Regions from separate parts of the Priestia sp. YIM B13490 genome, predicted to be linked through region 1. Evidence: predicted binding sites of a transcription regulator. Region 1 holds the regulator's gene; each other region holds the start of a gene.
The links. Region 1 encodes Rex, which represses fermentation and respiration genes when NADH is low (regulators of the CRP and FNR family bind a similar motif). Its sites were predicted from a motif close to TTGTGAAATATTTCACAA; they were not measured.
Positions count from the first base shown of each region.

Region 2: ACFX4R_RS18830 (AtpZ/AtpI family protein) is a predicted target of Rex. The motif match lies at 2,279-2,296, and genes of this name have one in related genera.
Region 3: ACFX4R_RS10235 (cytochrome c oxidase subunit II) is a predicted target of Rex. The motif match lies at 1,796-1,813, and genes of this name have one in related genera.
Region 4: ACFX4R_RS18455 (cytochrome ubiquinol oxidase subunit I) is a predicted target of Rex. The motif match lies at 2,709-2,726, and genes of this name have one in related genera.

Region 1 covers NZ_JBHZOT010000028.1:11,145-15,363, reverse strand. Annotated here, with positions in the region: gene ACFX4R_RS28815 (ABC-F family ATP-binding cassette domain-containing protein) at 1-1,606, opposite strand, end outside; gene ACFX4R_RS28810 (redox-sensing transcriptional repressor Rex) at 2,065-2,703, shown strand; gene tatA (twin-arginine translocase TatA/TatE family subunit) at 2,757-2,942, shown strand; gene tatC (twin-arginine translocase subunit TatC) at 2,958-3,713, shown strand; gene ACFX4R_RS28795 (YdiK family protein) at 3,739-3,966, opposite strand; gene ACFX4R_RS28790 (CPBP family intramembrane glutamic endopeptidase) at 3,963-4,219, opposite strand, start outside.
Region 2 covers NZ_JBHZOT010000006.1:142,438-146,656, reverse strand. Annotated here, with positions in the region: gene ACFX4R_RS18850 (F0F1 ATP synthase subunit B) at 1-331, opposite strand, end outside; gene atpE (F0F1 ATP synthase subunit C) at 434-646, opposite strand; gene atpB (F0F1 ATP synthase subunit A) at 737-1,447, opposite strand; gene ACFX4R_RS18835 (ATP synthase subunit I) at 1,466-1,837, opposite strand; gene ACFX4R_RS18830 (AtpZ/AtpI family protein) at 1,844-2,065, opposite strand; gene ACFX4R_RS18825 (S8 family serine peptidase) at 2,363-4,219, opposite strand, start outside.
Region 3 covers NZ_JBHZOT010000003.1:60,022-64,240, reverse strand. Annotated here, with positions in the region: gene qoxB (cytochrome aa3 quinol oxidase subunit I) at 1-694, opposite strand, end outside; gene ACFX4R_RS10235 (cytochrome c oxidase subunit II) at 669-1,607, opposite strand; gene ACFX4R_RS10230 (hypothetical protein) at 1,991-2,137, opposite strand; gene xylE (D-xylose transporter XylE) at 2,336-3,763, opposite strand; gene xylB (xylulokinase) at 4,065-4,219, opposite strand, start outside.
Region 4 covers NZ_JBHZOT010000006.1:59,748-63,966, forward strand. Annotated here, with positions in the region: gene ACFX4R_RS18435 (alpha/beta hydrolase) at 1-21, shown strand, start outside; gene ACFX4R_RS18440 (LacI family DNA-binding transcriptional regulator) at 117-1,127, shown strand; gene ACFX4R_RS18445 (threonine/serine exporter family protein) at 1,273-2,034, shown strand; gene ACFX4R_RS18450 (threonine/serine exporter family protein) at 2,049-2,504, shown strand; gene ACFX4R_RS18455 (cytochrome ubiquinol oxidase subunit I) at 2,806-4,212, shown strand; gene cydB (cytochrome d ubiquinol oxidase subunit II) at 4,199-4,219, shown strand, end outside.

The DNA of each region.
Region 1 (4,219 bases):
TTTCTACATAATAGTCATAATCTCCAAGAAATTCTTCTACTCCTTCAGGAGATAGCTCTGCTATTTTGTTTGCAATACGATTAATAAAATAACGGTCATGTGAAACAAATAATAGAGTCCCTGGGTAATCAATTAACGCATTCTCGAGTACTTGTTTGCTATCTAAATCAAGATGGTTAGTAGGTTCATCCAAAATTAAGAAATTAGCTTTTTGAAGCATAAGCTTCGCAAGAGCCAAACGTGCTTTTTCACCACCGCTAAGCGTCGAAACGATTTTCAGTACATCATCACCTGAAAACAGAAAATTTCCAAGCGCTGTACGAATTTCTTTTTCAGGTTTGGATGGGTAGTCATCCCAAAGCTCATTTAAAACAGTTTTATTAGACGTTAAATTAGCTTGCTCTTGGTCGTAATAACCAACCATTACGTTTGAGCCAAAAGAAATGGTTCCAGTCTTGAAGCTTAGTTTATCCACAATACCTTTTAATAACGTAGATTTCCCAACTCCATTAGGGCCAACCAACGCAAGGCTTTCACCTTTTTTAATCCGAAGGTTTGCGTCTTGGACGACATATTTGTTTTCATCATATCCGATGGACACGTTTTCGAGATTTAAGACTTCATTTCCGCTTTGACGCTCAATTTCAAACGAAAAACTAGCTGATTTTTCGCCTTCGTTAGGTCGATTTATTAACTCCATTCGATCGAGCTGCTTACGTCTGCTTTGCGCACGTTTTGTAGTCGATGCGCGGGCGATGTTTCGCTGAATAAAATCATTCAGTTTTGCGACTTCATCTTGCTGCTTTTCGTACTGACGCAACTCTTTTTCATATCGCTCTGCTTTTTGTACAAGGTATTTAGAGTAGTTGCCCGTGTACTTGACCGTTGTTTTTTGTGTGACTTCATACACTTGATTTACGACCTTATCAAGGAAGTAACGATCGTGTGAAACAATTAAAATAGCTCCTTCATACCCTTGCAGAAACTGTTCCAGCCATGCTAAAGTTTCAATATCTAAGTGGTTGGTAGGCTCATCCAGAATAAGCAAGTCTGGCTTTGTTAAAAGCAGTTTTGCAAGAGCCAAGCGCGTTTTTTGTCCACCGCTCAAGGAGGAAATAGGGGTGCTATAGTCAAAGTTTGAGAAACGGAAACCGTGAAGAATAGATCGTGTATCCGCTTCATATTGATAGCCGCCTAAATCTTTGAACGTTACTTGAAGCTGATCGTACTCTTTGGTTAGTTTTTCGTATTGAACTGAATCATTAAAAATGTCTGGATCGCCCATCTTCGTTTCAAGCGTACGTAATTCTTTTTCCATCTTCTTTAACGGAGCAAAGACTGTCATCATTTCTTCCCATATGGAGAGTGTTGACTCAAGAACTGTATCTTGTCCCATATAATCAATGGAAACACCTTTAGGTTTAATAATTTCTCCGCTGTCATAAGAAAGCTGCTCAGCAATAATTTTTAATAAAGTTGATTTACCTGCACCGTTTCGTCCCACTAGGGCAATGCGGTCTTTTGATTGTACTTCTAACTTTATATTCGATAAAATGGGTTCTGCCCCATAGTATTTTGTAATACCGTTCAATTGTAGAATAATCATTTTTTCACCTCTAGTAGTATATCCATAGTGTATTTTAACATATTTTCAACTACAAGTTCTTCCTACAAGCGTTTGTAATTTTTAGAGGGACAAGAACAAATGATGAAGCGAATGTTTTGATTCATGAAATAAAATGATTTTACCTGCACATTTTATACAGGATACTATGTTAAAATAAGAGATAAGTGCATCTCTGAACTTATATATGATGGATGTAGAAAATCCGTCATGACTAACAAACGGATCCTTTGAAGGGCTAATTGCTTCGTTCTAGCTACCGACTTTAAGTATTCCTGGATAGACAAAAGGCGTCGGGGTGTGAAGCGGAGTATATATAAAACAAGAGAAAAGAGAGAGAATTGGAAGCGCTACCTCAAGGCGGTTGAGGCTTTGTGAAAGGTAATGCAATATGACTTGAAAATGTTAGTAATGACATACATGAACTGAGGGGGTACAACGTGAACACTGAACAATTAAAAATACCACAAGCAACGGCTAAACGATTGCCGCTTTATTATCGTTTTTTAAAAAACTTGCATGCTTCTGGTAAACAGCGTGTTTCGTCAGCGGAGTTAAGTGAGGCAGTGAAAGTTGATTCTGCTACTATTCGCCGGGATTTTTCTTACTTTGGAGCATTAGGGAAAAAGGGATACGGCTACAATGTGAATTATTTACTTACATTTTTCCGTAAAACGTTAGACCAAGATGAAGTAACGAAAGTAGCACTGATTGGCGTAGGGAATCTGGGAACGGCCTTTTTAAATTATAATTTTATTAAAAATAATAACACCAAAATTGAGTGCGCTTTTGATGTGATAGAAGATAAAGTCGGTACAAAAGTAGGCGACGTGCCGGTTTATCACCTTGACCAATTGGAAGATTATATGAGTGATGATATCTCAGTGGCGATTTTAACCGTTCCTGCCACTGTGGCTCAGCAAATTACCGATCGTTTAGTGAATTGCGGAATTAAAGGGATTCTAAACTTCACTCCTGCACGCTTAAACGTACCGGATGAGATTCGACTGCATCATATTGATCTGGCTGTAGAATTACAGTCGCTTGTCTACTTTTTGAAAAATTATCCTGTTGAATAAGATGGACTGTGTTACGATTTCCTTAAGTCTAAATTAATAAGGAGAGTGGGAATATGGGGATTGGAGCAGGCAGTTGGATTATTATTGCGATTGTAGCACTGCTTATTTTTGGACCGAAACGGTTACCGGAGCTAGGAAGATCAGTCGGGCAAACGCTTAGAGAGTTTAAGCATGCCGCTAGCGGTGCCTCAGAAGATCGTGAAAAAGATAAACAGCGTCAAGTAGATGACAAAGAGTAAAAGGGTGATCATAGTATGACCGAACAAGAAATGTCAATATATGATCATATAGGAGAGCTGCGAAAGCGCATTTTAATTGTTTTATTTTTCTTTGTCATTGCCACAATTGGCGGCTTTTTTATAGCGGATAAGGTTATTGTCTATTTACAGCATGCTGATGAGGCAAAAAATTTAACGATGAATGCATTTAGGCTAACAGATCCAGTTAAGATTTATATGCAGTTTGCTGTTATTATCGGCTGTGTACTTGCAGCTCCTGTTGCACTGTATCAACTTTGGGCATTTATTAGTCCTGGTTTATATGAAAAAGAGCGTAAGGTAACGCTTGGATATATTCCTGTTTCCATTTTTCTCTTTATCGGCGGTGTCTCTTTTTCTTATTTTGTGTTGTTTCCATTTGTCGTCGATTTTATGACGCGCGTTTCTGATGAGCTGAATGTAAACCAAGTGATTGGCATTAATGAATACTTTTCTTTTTTAATGCAGCTCACACTGCCTTTTGGCCTGTTGTTTCAGCTTCCTGTTGTCGTCATGTTTTTGACGCGATTAGGAATTATCACGCCTATGTTTTTATCTCAAATTCGAAAGTATGCCTATTTCGTACTGCTAGTTATTGCCGCACTTATTACACCACCAGAATTGCTCTCGCACATGATGGTGACAGTGCCGCTCTTAATTTTGTATGAAATCAGCATCATTATTTCCCGCATTTCGTATCGCAAAGTGTTAAAGGCAAGGGCAGAGCAAGAAAGAGAAGATGTTAGTATGTAAAAAAACCACTGAAACAGTGGTTTTTTTATTTAGATGAATCATCTTGATTTTTATATTGCTGCTGCAACTTTTTAATTTTATAGTGCAAGATAAAAATGCGCACCGCAAATCTGAAATCGAACGCGGCTACGAGTGCAAATAAGATCGTGGGGAAATTCCACACGGTTTCCTGAGCATTTTGAATAGCCAGGTAGGTGAATAAAACCCCCATAATAATATAAATAAACCCTCGTGTTAAAGGGATATTCTTCATAAAAACATGCCTCCAAAAATAAACTGCATTTGTTCTGCTTGCTTTTGCATTTCTATAATTTTATCTGCAAAAATAGTTTGAGATAAAATAACGACTGTATTCATCAACACGTGAGCAATAATGGGTACAATAATTAGTTTTGTTCTTGCATAAAGGAATGCAAATACAAATCCCATGGCTGTATACACGAGCAAATGTTTAAAATCCCAGTGTACGGCAGCAAAAATAAGGGAACTAATAAATGCAGAGACAA
Region 2 (4,219 bases), on a different contig from region 1:
CAGACTCTTCGCGTGCTGCCGCAATGATTTCTTCTTTTTTATCTTCTGCAGACTTTCTAGCGTTTTCCATCATTACTTGCACTTCTTGACGAGATTGCTTTAAGATTTCACGCTGCTCTTCAACAAGCTTCTTCGCTTCCTCATTTTGCTTTTCTGCTTCATCAATCTCACCGGCAATATGCTCTTCACGTTTTTTCATGATTCCCATTACAGGACCAAACGCGAATTTTTGAAGTAACGCAAGTAGGATAAGGAACATCACTAATTGGAAAAGAATATCTCCACCATTAATGCCTGCTGCTCCTAACACAAACATGTTCGACACGGCCATGTTCACTCCCTTCAGAGACTCCACATATATAATTTACTTATTAAAGACATAAAGTAATGGCGAAGGTTCTTTTGAATGATCTTCGCCACATGTAACACATTATTATTTACCTTGTACCATGAATGCAATAACTACGGCGATAATTGGAAGCGCCTCAACTAAGGCAACCCCAACGAACATCATTGAAGTTAATGTACCACGTGCTTCTGGTTGGCGAGCTGTGCCTTCAATCGTCTTAGAAACGATAAGACCGTTACCAATACCAGCACCTAGTGCCGCTAAACCAATCGCAATTGCAGATGCTATTAAACCCATTTTATAAAGTCCTCCCTTAATATATATGATTTTGTTTAACTAAGTTTTGTTTTGTCCAAATTGGGTATTACTTGAACAAAGCTTTATAAATTAATGGTCGCTACTCACTTTGTGAGATAAATAAACCATCGTTAACATTGTGAAAATGAAGGCCTGAATTGCGCCTACAAAAATACTAAATCCTTGCCATAAAAGCATTGGAATAGCAGCTCCAATTGTACCTAGGAAGCCTGTTGTTGCTAAACCAGCTAGCAAGCTTAACAAAATTTCCCCAGCATAAATATTACCGTAAAGACGAAGGCCAAGCGTTAACGTATTGGCAAACTCCTCGATAATCTTAAGCGGGAATAAAAATGCCATTGGCTTGAAGTAATCTTTCGTGTATGCAGAGAACCCTCGCATTTTAATACCATAGTAATGTGATAGTACAACTACCATAACGGCTAACGTCAGCGTAATTGCTGGATCAGCGGTTGGCGATTTCCACCATAAGTTATGGTCAATCACGATGGCAAATGGAAGACCCAACATATTTGACACAAAAATGTACATAAGTAAAGTTACACCTAGCGTCAAAAAGCGGCCACCTGTTTTCCAATCCATATTGCTATTAACGAGTCCTTTAACAAAATCTAAGACCCATTCAATAAAGTTTTGTGCACCGCTTGGCTTCATAGCAAGAGTACGAGTACATAAAACTGCAATTAAGAATACAATAACAGAAGCTACGGTAACCATAAGCAAGTTACTTTGACTAAAAGTAAGGCCTAGAAACTCTATAGTTGGTGATTCATGACCCAACTGTGTTCACCTCTCTTTCTATCTTCTACGCATATTTTGAACAACTAAATCTATGATAATGACAACGTAATACGTCATTAATCCCACAACTACACTAATAATATGAAAGGTTTTTGGATAAGAGATGGTAATCACAACTGCGAGAGCAGCTGTTGCAAATCTTACAACAGTCCCAATTGAACGGGGCTTTTTCCCCTCATCCAACGCCTGTCCAAACTGCTCAAACTTTCTTACTAAGTTCCACAAATTATACAAACTCAGGGCGGTTCCTAAAATTAAACCTGCAAAAACAGCCTTATAACTTGTAAATCCCCAGCCGAGAACGTATAATGCTAACAAATACAATATGTATGAACGAAGTCTTGGAAAAACGTGCTGCAAATCCTGCATGAATTATTAATCTCCTGAAAAAAAATGGTGGACTGTCCGCAGCATCATAAAAACACCTGCTGCTAGCCCTGAAAGAAGGCCTAAAATCAAAAAAAGTGGTTCGGTGTCAAGCCATTGATCAGCCCATCTTCCAGAGAATAAGCCAATTAAGACTGAACCTGCTAACTGTGATAGAATGATTGACACTAATGCCATCGCTTGCAAAGGATGACGGTTGCGATCTTTCATAAGCTCATACCCCTTTTGCAAAATTTTCTTTTTTCCGAATTCTCTATCGTTTTTATAGCTCAATATATGATAGAAAGGCAAAAAAAATTGCTAAAAAAGGTAAAAACAGCTAATAAAATACGCAGAAATATCAACGGTTTTCACAGGTTGAAAACCTTATCATTTATATTCCCTGTAAGCATACAATAGCGTATATTTAATGTCAATGTGTTTAAGCTAAAAACTTCACAATCTCTTCTTATTGTTCACATTTCTGCCACACATAAAACCTCTTCAAATGAAAACATTTAAAGAGGTTCATTCAATCGTTATTGTACTGTTTACAACATGCTCTTGTCTATGCTTTTTCACAAATGCAAATATTTGGTACGCTCCCGGTACAAGCGATTCATCGATCGTTATTTTCCGTTTTCTCATGCCTCTTTCTACATCAACGTCAACATCTAAATACGATATAAACTGTAAAGACTGCTTATCAAAAAGAGCAACGCCTAACTCATCTGCTCCTTCAGGCAAAAACAGTTCATAGCTATACGTATTTTTCTCTTTTTCCGCTGCTACTTGCAATCCCATGACACGGGGATAATCTGGAATGCTAACCATGTACATATAAGGAAGCGAAAATGTTTCACGTGAATCATTTATTTCCAAATATCCGTCATATATACCTTTATTTTTAAAACGGGGCTGCACCGATAAAGTGACAGCTATTTCTTTTGTCTGATGGGGCTGCACCGTGACGGGTAATGGAACATCCCAATTCACTCCTTCATCCCTTTTCGGAACGTTCAAGCGATACGTTTTTGCTTTATCAGACTGGTTATCAATTTTAAATGATAAGACTTTCTTTGATGGGCGCGTAAAAATACCGAAAGATAAAGAAGATGGATAAAATAAAGAGTCTGCTGTGACAGCTTTTGCTATTTGAATTCTCCCGGCTCCTTGTTCATATACGCGATACGTTTGACCATTTAGCTGCTGCATTACTTTACTTGTGTTCATCAATGAAGCTTTGACTTGTTCAGGAGACCAGTTCGGGTGAGCTTGTAAAATAAGAGCGCACGCTCCAGCTACATGGGGCGCAGCCATACTTGTTCCATGCATGCGTTCATATCCCCCAGGAACTGTACTATTAATGAAGTAACCAGGTGCGACGACGTCCGGCTTGATTCCCCAAGTAGTCGTTACAGGTCCTCTTGAACTGAAAGATGTGAGCAAGTCTTGCACCACTTGCTTGCCAGTGCGTAAGTATGGTTGTTGAGACTGAATGTATTGATTAATGGTATCACCGTTTTTTTTACTTACCCATATCACTGGAATATTTACTGATTCTTGTAGTTTACCGATTATGCTTTTTTCAGTCGGACTATATAAAATAACGGCTTTTGCTCCTGCCTGTTCAGCTTGTTTAATCTTTTTTTCAACCACATTTCCTTCTGCTTTTAGCAAAATGACGTTACCCAACGCATGCTTTTGCTCTTCTTTGAAGTATTCTTCATTTATTACACGCAGCGTTTGATTAAACGTCCATGGACGAGACCCTTCTACTGGCGCCATCATAATTTTTTCTTTGTTAAATCCAATTGTTAGAAATTGAACTGTTGTCGGGGAAACAGAAGCGCCAACCGAAATAGCTTTTCCCGCTGTACCTGGAGAGCCCACGGTCCATAAACCTGGACCTGAATTGCCGCTGGATGTAACCGTTACAATTCCTTTTTCAACAGCTCGATCTAACGCTAAGCTTGTTGGTAAATCAGGGCCATTCACATCATTTCCTAATGATAAATTAATAATATCTACATCATCTTGAATTGCTTTTTCGATAGCTAGAATAACACTTTCAGACGTTCCAGCTCCACCAGGTCCAAGAGCTCGGTATGCGTAGATCTCCGCCTGAGGTGCTACACCTTTAATATTTCCATTTGCTGCAATAATACCGGCTACATGAGTGCCATGCAGAGTAGGCTCTCCTTGCTCCCGAGTGGTTTCCATCGGCTCATAATCTTTATCTATTACATCATACCCTCCCCTGTAGGTTTGTTTTAAATCGGGATGAGAATAATCAACACCCGTATCGATGACGCCTACTTTGATCCCTTTTCCTGTTAAGCGCTGATTATGAGTATCAAATAAGCCTCTTACCTGTTCTGAGCC
Region 3 (4,219 bases), on a different contig from region 1:
TAAGTTTCATGCCCGGTGCACGCATTTTTAAAATAGTCATAATAAAATTAATTCCAGAAGCCAAGCTGCCAATACCTGATATTTGAATGCCCCAAATATAAAAATCTTGACCTGGTCCAGGACTGAACTGCATGCCAGAAAGCGGAGGATAACTCAACCATCCTGCATCTGGCGAGCCGCCGATTACAAACGACAAATTGAAAAGCATGGCGCCAAAGAAAAATAGCCAAAAGCTTACCGCGTTTAAAAAAGGATAGGCGACATCCCTTGCTCCAATTTGAAGAGGTACAACAATGTTAAAGAACGCAAACATAAGCGGCATTGCCATAAATAGAATCATAATGGTTCCGTGCGTAGTAAAAATTTCGTTGTAATGATTAGAATCTAGAAAATGCCACTGAGGGAATGCTAGTTGCATACGCATTAATAATGCATCTACTCCGCCTCGAAACAGCATTAATAATGAAGAAAGCATATACATAATACCAATTTTTTTATGATCCACCGTTGTGAGCCACTCACGCCATAGCCACTTCCATTTTTTAAGATACGTAAGAACAAAAATAATACCGGCTAATGTTAATAAAATGGCGACATCTGCTCCGTAAATCATCGGTTCTCCTGTCACAAAAAAATGAGATGAAAAATCTTTTAATTTTTCTAACAACTTATTTTCCTCCTTCCTGGTGCTCATGCTGTGCATGTACTTGTTCTTCAGAAGCCACATTCATAGTCTTCATGTCTTCATTTTTCATATGGTGATGCTGACTATAATATTGACCACCGTTTTTAATGACAATTTCTTGGAATAAGCCTTTAGGAATGGTAGAATACGATTTTTCTAGAGAAAGACCTTGTTGGGCAAGATTGCTATAATCAGCTTTTGTTAAAGCTGGTGATGTTTCTTTCACTTGCTTTACCCATTGATTAAATTCTTTTGTCGATGTAGATTTAACTTTAAAGTTCATATGAGCGAACCCTTCACCCGTAAAATTAGCACCCGAACCAAAATATTCTCCCTTGTGATCAGCTTGCAGCCAAAGCCCCATTGCCATTCCCGGCATGGTATATAATTGTCCTCCCAGCTCCGGTACCCAAAAAGAATTCATAGGTGCATCTGACGTTAGCACGAATTGAACGGGCACATCTTTTGGAATGTTGACATAGTTCACTGTCGCAATATTTTGATCCGGATATTGAAATAACCATTTCCAGTCAAGGGATGTTACTTCAATTGTTAGCGGCTTTACATCTTTTTTCGGCGGATCTACTAAGTCATACGTCGTCTTGGCCGTAGCGAAACCTAAAATACCAATAATAATAATGGGGATGCCCCACCAAATAAATTCAAGACGCTTACTATCGTCCCAGTCTGGCCTATACGAAGCCTTGTTTCCAGGCTTATCACGGTAGCGTAAAACGATATACACAAGCAGACCTAAAACAGGAATAACAACAATTGTGCATAAAATTATGGAAAAAATAATTAACTGGTATTCTTTTTGAGCCACCGCCCCCTGCGGATTTAAAATCAAATAACGACTATCACAGCCTGCTAAAAAAATTGTGATGAATACGGAGAGAATGATTAACTTGCCAATATGCATTGATTTTTGCTTTCTCACCTAAGCTCAGGCTCCCTTCTTCTAAATCTCTGTACATAATAATAGTATATAAACGTGCATATTAGAGATGCATCTCAACAGATCAAAAGGCTAATAACCTCCTAACATATTGAAGTTTGTCATGACATATTGCTTACTCCTAAAAAATTATCATGTTGTATCATTAAAAGGTGTGATATTCATCACACTTGAAGCGCTTTTTATCTAGTTTAAATGGCTTTACCATAAATTCGTCACATATTTGGGTAATTGTGGGGAATAAAAGGTGCCTTGTGACTATCCTAATAAAAGAAAAAAACTCTTCCAGTTTTTATTAACTGAAAGAGTTTTTTATAAGTACTAGATGAAGTATTGAGCTTTAACACTTACTGATTTGCTTGTTTGACCTGCTGAAACATCCAATCAATCATTTTCCGATTCTGATACGCGGGAACCCAGGAAGCATGATCATACTTTAATTCTTTAGGATATTCCGTATATAGCGGATACCCCCAGATTTTTTGTAAATTCATTGCACCGTTATTTATATTTACGATGAAACACTCCTCATAAAGAAAACTATATTTCTATTTTCAAAGAGACTTATCACTATAGCAATATTTTTTAAAAAAGCTATCCACTTTCTTCATAAAGCTTACATATTAAAAACACCTAAAGATAGTTTAGGTGTTTTTGAAATTTTTATATTCATCTATTCTCTAAGTAAAAGCTCAATGGTTATATGGCCTTCTTACTCTTTGAAGCCCTAGTTTTTTTCTCCACATATTTTCCATTTGTTCGAGAGTTTTACCTTTTGTTTCAGGAACAAATTTCCAGACAAACAAAGCAGAAAGTATACTCATTAAACCGTAAAAACCATATGTTAATCCTCCGCTATATTCCATCATCACGGGATATGTAGAGGAAATAAAATAGTTAGCCGCCCACTGAGCAGCTACGGCAATAGCTACAGCACGACCTCTAATTTTATTAGGAAAAATCTCTGAAATGAGCACCCAACAAATTGGTCCCCATGACATCATAAAGGAAGCTGTATAAATAATGATAAATACAAGCGTCCCTATACCAATGATGTTTGAAAAAGCCATGCTTGCTACACCGAACATTCCAATGGCCATTCCGATAGACCCTGTTATTAATAAAGGTTTTCTTCCCAAACGATCAACCGTCAAAATTGCAATTACTGTAAAAATAACGTTTACTAATCCCATAATAATAGTTTGCAGCATAGAAGAACCTTTAGCTGCTCCCATGCTTTCAAAAATACGCGGAGCATAATATAGAGCTACATTGATTCCTACAAACTGTTGAAATACAGAAAGCAGTATACCTACAACGATAACTAATTTTCCATATGCCAATAATTTTTCAGACGAAACATTGGTAGAAATTGTTTGTTTAATATCTTCTAAAATTGATTTCGCTTCTGAAGATCCATTAATTTTAGTTAGTATGGCTAAAGCTTTTTGATCTTGATTCTGTATAGCTAAGTAGCGAGGCGTTTCAGGAACTAAAAACAAGAGTGCTGCAAAGAGTAAAGCTGGAATGGCTCCTGAAGCAAACATGTATCTCCAACCTACATCATTAATCCATTCTAAGGTTTCCCCATTTGCAATACCCCAATTCACGAAGTAAACGACTAACATTCCAAAAATAATCATAAATTGATTGAACGATACCAATCTGCCGCGAATATCTGCCGGTGCAATTTCTCCTATATAGATGGGACAAATGGCTGATGCTAAGCCAACACCAATCCCACCTATAATGCGGTAGAAGTTAAAAGCAAGTAACAAAGAGAGTGTCGGTTCCCCTTTTGTGAAAAATAAAAACTCAGGATAAGAAGCGCCTAACGCTGAGACTATAAAAAGAATAGCTGCTAGTATAAGTGATTGTTTGCGTCCTAGTTTCGTCGCAAAATAACCAGATACCAATCCTCCAATAATACATCCTATTAAAGCACTTGATACAGTAACACCATGTGCTAAAGATCCTAACCCTAAGCTGTCAATAAGATACACCTTTAATGATTCTTCAGCTCCAGATATTACAGCTGTATCATATCCAAACAGTAACCCTCCGATAGCGGCAACTAAGGTAATAGAAAAAATATATAATGAGTTTCGATTTTGTTTCATGCGTTGTTAAAAGCAGTTAGTTAAAAGTAACAGTAGAAGTTCTATTTCTAACTGAGTTCGCACTTATTTGAATACGTTTTCAAATTCTTGGAACACAAAAGAAATTTTCGTCGTCTATTCGACTAACTGCTCTTATCCTCCCCTCCAATGTACGTATTTTTCTAGTGAATCAAATCTTACTACAGCATTTTCTATACTTCCTTTTGTGTTAGGTATATCGATATACAACCATAATCAATTGATACAAGCTACTTTCATATGAAGTTTCTTTTTAAAGTAAGGTTGCATATTTTGCAACCTATTATTTCCTTTTAAATTCGCCTAGCTTTTTACTTAAGTCGTTTGTTTGAAGGTAGACTTCTTTATATAATTCATAAAGCTGTTTATAGACTTGTACATGTTCTGCATTAGGATAATATGTTTTCGACGAGGTAATAAATACGTTTGCACACTCTT
Region 4 (4,219 bases), on a different contig from region 1:
TGGCTGTTTAGTGAAAAGTAGGGAAGGTAGTTTTCAGTGGTGCCGGCTTCTAGTAGTATAATAAAGAAAAATGTTTACTTGGTCGATAGACTAAAAGAAAATGGGAGTCGGTACGAATGGGGAGAAAAAAAGTCACGATTACAGAAGTAGCAAAAGAAGCGGGTGTTTCATTAGCTACGGTATCAAGAATCTTCAATAATAAAGAAGGTAAAATTAAAATTAGTGAAACAACTAAACAAAAAGTGCTAAAAGCAGCAGCTCATTTGGGGTATCAGACGAATCCATTTGCGGCAGCTCTTCGGGCCCAAAAAACAGGGATTATCGGGATATTAATTAGAGATTTAAAAGATCCGTTTCTAATTGAACTATTAAAAAAGGTACAGCAACAAGTCCAAAGTCGAGGGATGGACGTTCTTATTGGACACACGGATTACGAAGAAACAACGGCTGAGCGTCAATTAAATGCTATGATGAACCATTGGTTTGATGGGGTCATTTTATTAGACTATGTAGCTGCTCAGCATCCGTTTGTAGATGTATTAAAACAATATCAAACGCCTTACGTTTCTCTTACAGGAGACGCCTCTTCTGCACTTTGGCCGATTGTACATGTAGATGATGCGGTGGGAATGCAATTAGCTGTTGCTCACTTAACGGGCCTTGGTCATAAGAATATAGGGTTCGTTGGAAAAGCTGTAAGCGGAGTCGAGCACCGTCTGTCCCTTTTTTATCAGTATGTACCGTCAGCAAACGCAAAGTTTGTGAAAGAAGATATGAATAACTCAGATGAACTATATCAGTTTATAAATGAGCTAGCTCATCATCCAGAGCCTCCAACTGCGCTTATTTGTGCTACGGATTACATTGCTCTGAAAGTGATACACTGTGCGTGGCAAAACGGGCTTCACGTTCCAGCAGATTTATCTGTTATAGGGTTTGATGATATTACAGAAGCTAGTGAAGCGCATCCTCCACTAACAACTATCCGTCAACCGATGGAAAAAATGGCTGAAAAAGCAGTAAACCTCTTACTTCAACAAATTCAGGATCAGCAAGAAATAGATCAGATACAGTATAAAATGGCACCTTTATTAGTAGAGCGCGAGACCACAAAACGTATGAATTGATAAGGAATGTATATACTATTCCTGAAAGTGTGAGACAAAAAGTCCACACTTTTTTGCATTAACCATTGCGTCCACTTCCCTCTTTCTTATACACTGTATGCTGTGGGGGAAAAAAACCAAGCTTTAATATGTTTGGAGCGATTTGATGACACAACAAAAATTAGATAAATATGAAATTATGGACGTTAGCTTACTAGCAGGTAAAATTATGTTAGAAAGCGGAGCAGAAACGTATCGAGTAGAAGACACAATGATGCGGATTGCAGCGTCTTACGGTATAAAAAAATCCCACAGCTATGTGACGCCAACAGGGATTATGTTTTCACTTGAAACGAAAGAACCGACGAAAACGAAGTTAATTCGTATTTCCGAACGAACGACAGATTTAAAAAAAGTAACCATGGTAAATAGCGTCTCAAGAACAATCAGTCAAGGAAACATCTCCTTGGAGGAAGCGTATGAAATGCTACAAGAAATTGAAGCAACAAACGTAGCTTTTCCACTATGGGTTCAACTTGCAGCTGCATCCATTTCTAGCGGATGCTTTTTAATCATGTTTCAAGGTTTATGGACGGACTTTATTCCAGCTATGTTTTCAGGAGGTCTCGGATTTTTAACCGTGGTGTATTTCCACCGTCTTATTCCGATTCGCTTTTTTGCTGAGTTTACCGCTTCGTTAGTTATTGGACTTTTATCAGCTCTTTTAGTCGCTTCAGGACTAGGCACGCAAATCGATAAAATTATTATTGGATCCGTTATGCCACTCGTTCCTGGCTTATCCATTACCAATGCAGTGCGAGATTTAATGGCGGGACATTTACTGTCTGGATTATCAAAAGGAGCAGAAGCGTTTCTGACGGCATTCGCTATCGGTGCAGGTATTGCCATTGTATTTACACTTCTATAGAAGGGAGGCATCATATGCATATCGTAGAGCAGATAATTACAAGTTTTATTGCTTCAGCAGCATTTGGGATCATTTTTAATGTTCCACGTGAATCATTATTAAAAAGTGGCTTTGTCGGAATGATTGGCTGGCTCATTTACTATTTGCTAACGTTCTATGGCGTAGATGAAATTCCAAGCACAGTTGCATCGGCCTTCTTTATTGCTATTATTAGTCAAATTTACGCAAAAATTTATCGAACGCCGATCATTATTTTCACCGTAGCAGGTATTATTCCGCTGGTTCCGGGAGGAACAGCATACGATGCCATGCGTAACTTTGTAGAAAATAACTATAATGAAGCGATTAGTCTTGCAGCAAAAGCCTTTATGATTTCAGGTTCAATTGCCATTGGTATTGTGTTTTCTGAAGTCATCAATCAAATCATTCGTCAGTCTAAATTAAATGCCAAAGCAAAATATCGACCATAGAGAAGCAAGCTCAAATCAGAGCGTGCTTTTTTTATGAAAAAAATAAAGAGATCCTTCACTTTTTTGTCACAAGAAAGTCACGTTTTAGTCTAAAAACGTTCAAAAAATGTACGTGCACAGCTAAAAAAATAGACTATACTATGTAAATAGAAAGAGAGATATTACATATGTATGTGAAACATTGAGCATATCTCTCGAATTATTATGCTCAATGTTTCACAATGTAAGTAAAAGATGCTCAGAAATGAGCAAAGTATCTATGGAAATGATGAATGTTCTTATATATGAAAGGAGAAAGAAGATGGATACAGTTATACTATCACGTATTCAATTTGCATCAACGACGCTGTTTCATTTTATCTTTGTACCGCTATCTATCGGTCTTGTCTTTTTAGTAGCGATCATGGAAACGATGTACGTAGTAAAAAAAGATGAAAAGTATAAAAAGATGGCAAAGTTTTGGGGGCACTTATTCCTGATTAACTTTGCTGTCGGAGTCGTAACAGGTATTTTACAAGAATTTCAGTTTGGCATGAACTGGTCAGAGTACTCAAGGTTTGTAGGAGATGTATTCGGTGCGCCGCTTGCTATTGAAGCACTACTCGCGTTTTTTATGGAGTCCACTTTCCTTGGACTGTGGATTTTCGGGTGGGATCGTTTGCCTAAATGGCTGCACTGTCTATGTATTTGGCTTGTTAGTCTAGGTACTATTTTTTCGGCGTTCTTCATTTTAACGGCTAATTCTTTTATGCAGCATCCGGTTGGAATGGAGCTGAATAATGGCCGTTTAGAAATGAATGACTTCTTTAAATTGTTAACAAACGGTCAGCTGTGGGTTGAATTCCCTCATACCATTTTAGGTTCGTTTGCAACAGGCGCCTTTTTTATCACGGGTGTTAGTGCCATTATGCTCTTGAAGAAAAAACATTTGGCTTTTGCCAAAAAATCATTTCAAGTTGCCATTATTGTAGGGTTAGTTTCAGGTGTGGGAATTGCGTTATCTGGTCATGAACAGGCTGGATACTTAGTTAAAACACAGCCGATGAAAATGGCCGCAAGTGAAGGATTATGGGAAAACAGCGGAAGTCCAGGCGCTTGGACGGTGACAGCAAATATTCACCCCGATGAAAAGAAAAATACGGGGGAAATCAAAATACCTTATTTATTAAGCTTCTTATCATACGGGAAATTTTCAGGTTCCGTTCCTGGGATGAACGAGCTGCAGGAGCAGTACACGGCGAAATATGGAGCAGGAAATTATATTCCACCCGTTCGGACAACATTTTGGAGTTTCCGCATTATGGCTGGTCTAGGTGGCGTATTATGTGCATTAGGCATTTGGGGCACGTACTTGCTTTCTCGTAAAAAACTTCAAGAAAGCAAACTATTTTTGCGTATTATGACGATTGCCATTGCCTTTCCGTTCCTTGGAAGCTCAGCAGGTTGGATTATGACAGAGATTGGCCGTCAGCCTTGGGTTGTATTTGGCTATATGAAAACGGAAGATGCCGTGTCTCCTGGTGTAACAGCAGGTGAATTGCTGTTTTCTATTATCTCGTTTTCATTCTTTTATTTAATTTTAGCTGTGATTATGGTGTTCTTGTTCGTTAAAGAAATTAAAAAAGGTCCAGATCACGATCACGAAGCACATACAAAAGTAGTATCAACTGATCCGTTTACCAAGGAGGGATACAATGTTTTCTCTTAATGAATTC